2 regions of the Pradoshia sp. TA40_28 genome follow, and region 2 is predicted to be linked to the other one. Evidence: riboswitches for the same ligand, from Rfam matches in the RefSeq annotation. Region 2 holds a riboswitch; the other holds the start of a gene.
What was found. Region 2 has a riboswitch for lysine ahead of AC58NB_RS09920 (amino acid permease). Riboswitches for the same ligand answer to the same signal wherever they lie in the genome.

Region 1: it holds a riboswitch for lysine, as region 2 does, so the genes downstream of both, AC58NB_RS14715 (Na+/H+ antiporter NhaC family protein) here and AC58NB_RS09920 (amino acid permease) in region 2, are expected to answer to the same signal.

What each region holds. Positions count from the first base shown of each region.
Region 1 is NZ_JCATZO010000012.1:29,723-33,152, forward strand. Features, by position in the region: gene AC58NB_RS14705 (ABC transporter ATP-binding protein) at 1-536, shown strand, start outside; gene AC58NB_RS14710 (DUF1796 family putative cysteine peptidase) at 622-1,038, opposite strand; lysine riboswitch at 1,168-1,348, shown strand; gene AC58NB_RS14715 (Na+/H+ antiporter NhaC family protein) at 1,492-3,060, shown strand; gene AC58NB_RS14720 (hypothetical protein) at 3,172-3,429, opposite strand.
Region 2 is NZ_JCATZO010000006.1:130,365-133,794, forward strand. Features, by position in the region: gene cdr (CoA-disulfide reductase) at 1-155, opposite strand, end outside; gene AC58NB_RS09920 (amino acid permease) at 369-1,808, opposite strand; lysine riboswitch at 1,949-2,152, opposite strand; gene gntK (gluconokinase) at 2,253-3,430, opposite strand, start outside.

The DNA of each region.
Region 1 (3,430 bases), on a different contig from region 2:
TCATGTATCAGGGTAAATCGATTGCCGGAAAAGCAGCACAAGCGATTGTGAAGCAAGGAATCTCTCATGTACCGGAAGGACGCCGAGTTTTTGCCAATATGACCGTGGATGAAAATTTACAGCTTGGTGCTTATTTACGTAAGGATCGAGTTGGGATTAAAGAGGATATGGAGAAGGTCTTTGATCTTTTCCCCAGGCTGAATGAACGATTGAAACAACCCGCAGGAACCCTGTCTGGTGGAGAACAACAAATGCTTGCAATGGGAAGGGCCTTAATGGCTAAGCCAAAATTACTTTTACTCGATGAACCATCTATGGGACTGGCTCCGCTTCTTGTTAAAACGATTTTTCGTATTATTGAAGAGATTAATGCGGCGGGAACAACCATCCTGCTTGTTGAACAAAATGCTAATTTAGCCTTATCGATTGCTGATCGGGCCTATGTCGTGGAGACGGGTAAAATCGTTCTCTCAGGATCGGCAGATGAGTTAACCTCGAGTGAAAAGGTTAAGATGGCTTATCTTGGCGGGCATTAAAGGGCTAAAACTTCTCTGTAACTTCCTGCAGAGGAGTTTTTTATGTAAGCCATTATCCCTATAATAGGTTCATGGCTTGCTATCATTACGGCAATTGAATATGAATACCAGATAAAATTCTTGCCCAATCTTCCGGGTCCAATTTTTTAATCATATTATTATAGAAATCATACGCTGAATTAATGGGAACGTTCACACATACCATTTGATCTAAATTCCAATCTGTCTCCTCAATGGCTGAAATTCCTTCTATAGGATTTACAATGAGAATGGTAAAAGGCTTGTCTGTTAGGGAACTTATAACAGTTCGAAATTCAAGGGCCTCTTCATAAGTTGCTTGTAATCTAATATATAAAGAGGACTGACTTGTTCTAATTTTATCCATAAATCTATCAATTCTCCGGTTCAATTTTACTCGAAAATCATTATAAGCTGAAGGCCAATCTGGATTTTCAGTTACCGGAAAATCATGAACGGATGTAATATTGTTGACCGTATCCAAGAGGACGTAGGTTTAGTTCTAACTAATTAATCAAATGATTGTAAAAAAATACACATCTATTCTACATTGTGTATAATATCGCAATCTGTTATATTAAAATAACAATAATAGAATAGTACCTTATCATTCCGATGGGGTAGAGGTGCAGGCTTCAAGAGTAAGCTATGTGAGGATGACAACAGAGAGCATAGCTGAAAGGGGAGACTGCCGAAGCAAGTTGATTAGTCAAAAATGAATTTGCTGGGGTTGTTTTGAACAAAAGCAACACTGTCATTATAAGAGGTTCTTATAATGAGGAGCTACAGGTCGTGATGGAGAAAGAAAAGCTGATACAGGGCTGCAGTAGATATTTCTCTAGTGCAGCCCTTCTTTATTTTCTTTTATGTTCAAGCAAAGAGGGCAAGTATACAGCACTCACGGCGGGTTGCCTCTAATTATTTGAAGGAGGAAAAAATGGAAGCGACAGTTTATACAATCATTCCCCCCTTATTAGCCATTTTAATGGTGGCTGTAACACGGAAGGTTTTATTATCCCTTGGAGTCGGAATTGTAGCATCAGCTTTAATGCTTGCTGATTTTAAAATGGGAGAGACGTGTATCCTTATATGGGATGCTGTAAAAGGAATCTTTATTTCAGATGGATCACTTAATGTATCCAATATATATATTATTTTATTCTTGCTCATCCTTGGTGTTATTACTGCCTTTATATCCATATCAGGTGGGAGCCGTGCTTTTGGCGAATGGGCGGTGAAGCATGTAAAAACAAGAGTAGGTGCACAATTAGTAGCGGCATTACTTGGAATACTGATTTTTATTGATGATTATTTTAATGCCTTGGCAGTTGGTCAAGTATCACGTCCGATTACAGACAGGCATAAGATACCGAGAGCTAAACTTGCCTATCTGATTGACTCTACCTCTGCTCCCATCTGTGTAATCATGCCGGTTTCCAGCTGGGGAGCTTATATTATTGCATTGATTGGGGGCATTTTCGCTACACATCAAGTGACAGAATATGGTTCCTTATCAGCATTCATTCAAATGATTCCGATGAATTTTTATGCGATTGCAGCCTTAGCGATGGTATTTATTGTGATCTATCGTAACTGGAATATTGGTCCGATGAAATTACACGAGGAAAGAGCTGTAGAGGAGGGAATCCTATATAATCCGTCCAAAACAGTCCCGGGTGAATTAAAAGAAGATTTACCGAGAAGCACGACAGGCGGGGTCGGAGATTTGGTTATCCCCATTGTGTCTCTTATTTTTGGTACAGTAGCAGCAATGATTTGGACTGGCTACCAGGCAGTTGCCGGTCATGCGACACTTCTGACTATTTTTGAAAATACAGATGTCACGAAATCATTGGTGCTTGGTGGTACAATTGGCATTATTGTAACAATCATTATGTTTTTAAGACAAGTCTTTACTTTGAATGGAATATCTATAAATGTTTTCATGACAGGAGTAAAACACGGAATCGGTGCCATGCTACCGGCAGTTTATATTTTATTATTTGCCTGGACAATCGTCGATCTAATAGGAAAATTGGGAACTGGCCAGTATTTGGCTGGACTTGTACAAGATTTAAACTTAAATGTATCTTTCCTTCCATTACTTTTATTTTTAATAGCAGGATTGATGACATTTGCAACAGGTACATCATGGGGATCGTTTGGTATTTTGCTTCCGATCGCGGGAGAAATCACTGCAGCGACAGATATTACAATGATACTACCAGCTATGGCAGCTGTTTTGGCAGGTGCGGTATTTGGTGACCATTGTTCCCCTATATCTGATACAACCATTCTTTCTTCCACGGGTGCCTGTGCCAATCATATCGACCATGTCATGACGCAAATTCCATACGCTTTAATCAGTGCAGGTATTGCTATGGTAGGGTATATTGTTCTTGGGTTTACAGGAAGTACTCTTCTTTCATTGATAATTGTCATGCTTTTGCTTGCATCCTTTATTTTATTGGCTAAACCGCAAAAAAGAATATCTACAAAAGTGTAAGGAATTCATATAACAGGATGGCTGGGAAACCAGTCATCTTTTTCATTTTTACAAGAAGAGCGTGATAACCTAGGTTTCTCTAGCTTGTTTCTTTTTCCATATCGATATCTTTCAATTAATCATTTTCTTATAGGCACTGGATAGTAAACTGTAAATTATAGCAACTCCGAAGAAGCTAACTAGGAAAGTCAGAGGAGAGACAGATATTCCAAAAGCAACGTCATTCTGAAGGAGTTTAACGTTCTCCCATTTATGATCAAGATCAGGTATATAATTCCTCGTTTTTATATAGCCTGCTAGGAGCAATCCTCCTATATAGATTAAATGAATAATAAGGGAAACAACCAATGATTGAATAATCATCTTCAAT
Region 2 (3,430 bases):
ATTACATCCCCTATATAGTAGGGAAGGCCACAATTGGCAAATGATATATATTCACCTTTTTCAAACATGATGATTTCATCTTTTTCACTGAGACGACGAAGTCTTGCTGCTGCTGATGCTCCACCTGCAACACCGCCTACAATTAAAATTTTCATCTTTAACGCCCCCATCACTATTATTATTTCAATCGTAATATACCCATATGGGTATGTCAATTTTTCCATTTCCCACAGGACAGAATTTCTTTATTTCCTTTATTCAATAGAGAACGTATCCGGTTGACAGACTTATTCCAGAAGAATCGTACAAAAAAAGCAAATCCAATTCAATTCTTAATGAAAAAGAAATTGGACTTGCTCAGTATACTTTTAAAATGCTTTTTTCAAGTAATATTCTTCATGTTTTTTAACTTCCTCCTGATTTTTAGGAAGGAATCGATAGAATAGGATTCCACTTGCTAAAAGGATAACCCCGAATATAAATGTTTTTAAATCAGCGGTTCCTTTAATGATAACCCAAATGGAGTAGGCGGTTGCCAATACGGCTATTGCCCCATCTATGATTCGGGAACGCATTTCACTAGGTTGATACGTTTCACCAGTCCAAACTAATTTCATTTGGAAGGTGGACGAGATTAAATAAGGCACTAAATAGGAAAGCGTCGCTATATAAATAATGAAGTCAAACGCATGGGCAATTGAATTTGAAATGGTTGAAAAGATGAATAACTGACCCAAACCATTTGAAACCAGCATAGAAAAAACAGGAATATTATGCTTATTAATCTGCATGAATTTTGGTATAAATAATCCTTGTTTGGCTGCCTGGTATGGTATTTCAGCACTTAATAAAATCCAACCGATTGTGGAACCAAATAAACTGATTAATCCAATCACCGCTAAAGCTTTCCCGCCGATCGGCCCTAATACCGTTTCGATTGCATCGATTAAAGGTTTTTCTGACTGAAGAAGCGCATCCTGTGTTAATAATCCCATAACAAGCGTACTGATTCCCATGTAAATGGCCAACGCAATCAATAGACCTAATATAGTCGCTCTCTTTACATCCGCTTTTTTCTTAGCCCTTGATGCGAATACAACTGCAGATTCTACACCGACAAACGCCCATAAGGTAGAAACAGCCGCAAAATTCACCTGACTGAGCAATCCTCTACTTTCCCCATCTATCATACGGGTCTCTGCAAACGGTAAAATATTCGATTGCTCGAAAGCGAATAGCCCAATGATAATAAATAATCCAAAGCCCACCACTTTGGCAGCAGTCGCAACAAAGTTTAGCTTACCTGCATTCTCCATGCCCTGCATGATAAAGAAGTGAACGCCCCAAAGCATGAGGGTACATACCAGGAATGTTAGAGCATTACCCACTTTCAGAGTAAAATTCCCTATAGTAAACAGTTCAGCTGTACTTGTTAGGCTTGGGAAAAAGGTGGATAAATAGCCAGCAAACGTAGTAATAATCGCGATATTACCAGCAAAATTTCCAATCCAATACCCCCATGTGGACATAAAGCCTGATAATCTTGAAGCTAATGAATTTTCCTTAAATAATTCCTTCGCATAGATTTGCGGACCACCTGTTAAATGTGGTTTACGAATAGCCAGATTTCCAAATACTAAGGCAATCGTCAGTACACCTAAACCTGTTAATCCCCATGCCATGATGACTCCGGCAGGACTAGCTACTTCTGCTAATGTTCTTGGCAACATAAAGATACCGGATCCCACCATATTGCCGACCACAAATGCCGTTAAAACCCATAAACCTAGTTCCTTCTTGTTTTCCACGATAATTCCCCTTCCAAAGCTATCCTATACTCTCTCTTTGAATTATCCATTTTTCGTGTCATGTAAGTGTTTGTAAACAAAATAAAAAACACACCTTATCGTAAAGGTGTGCAACATTTATATATAGCCACACCAGACAATAAACGGATAGTTCTCCATGGTATGCATACCCATATAGGTATACTAATATTCCCATGACAGTCCTGCACCTGTTCGGATACAGTCCCAGCTGCTCTTTTCGGAAAAAAAAGAGCGCTTCGGCAGATTTTCCTTTCAACCAAAGTCAACAAGCTTTCCGGCTCTCGTTTCGTTTACTAATAAAATCCGCGACCTCTACCTCATCTTGTTCTGATGAGGATTTATATTAAATTTAGTCCTATTTAAAGGATACAGGGAAATTCTGATTTTTGTCAACAAAAATCGACACAAGTATTTTAGTATGAATTAATTTTTCTCAATCCATTTATTCTGATAATCTGCAATGCTTTTATATTCTTCTTCCAATTTGCGATATATATTGATATAGATAGAAAGTAACTCTTCATATCTTTCTACATTTGCTTGGATCGGTCTGTGAACATGTGTAGTTCCTACATAATCAGACACTATAGATAGATCGTCGATTTCACCAAGCGCATACCGGCCAAGTACAACAGCACCTAAACATGAACTTTCAAAACTTTTAGGTACGTCGACTTCCTGATTAAAAATATCGGCCAGCATTTGTCTCCAGAGCGCTGAACGTGCAAATCCTCCCGTTGCTCTGATTTTAGTAGGTACTCCTATCAATTCCTGTAAAGCCAACAATACTGTATAAAGATTAAAAATGACTCCTTCAAGGACCGCTCTTATCATATGTTCCTTTTTATGATGAAGTCCCAAGCCAAAGAACGACCCCCTGGCATCAGGATTCCATAAAGGTGCTCTTTCTCCTGCTAAGTATGGATGGAATAATAATCCGTCTGCTCCTGGTGCCACTTTCGATGCAATCTTAGTAAGTACATCATACGAGTTTATTCCCAGTCGTTTAGCTGTTTCCACTTCAGCAGAAGCCAGTTCGTCTCTTAGCCATCTGAATGTCATGCCCCCATTATTGACTGGTCCCCCAACCACCCAATGCTTATCCGTCAATGCATAGCAAAAAACCCTGCCCTTTTCATCCGTAATTGGTTTATCCGTCACCGTACGAATGGCTCCACTGGTCCCGATTGTGACTGCTACGATGCCAGGATCCATTGCATTTACGCCAAGATTGGATAAGACACCATCACTGGCACCAATCACGAACGGGGTATCGGGCAATAATCCCATTTCTGCGGCATAACCAGTATCCATACCTGATAGATAATAGGTAGTTGGGACAGGCTTAGATAAATAGTCATCTGTAATACCTGCAATCGATAAAGCTTCCGAGTCCCATTTCAGATTTTCAAGATGAAACATGCCTGTTGCTGAAGCAACCGAATAATCTATCAAATATTGTTTAAATAGCTTAAAAAAGACATATTCCTTAATTGAAATGAATTTATGCGTCCGTTCTTTTAATTCAGGATACTCGTTTGTCAGCCAAGTTATTTTGGTCAAAGGGGACATCGGATGAATCGGAGTTCCCGTCCTTCGAT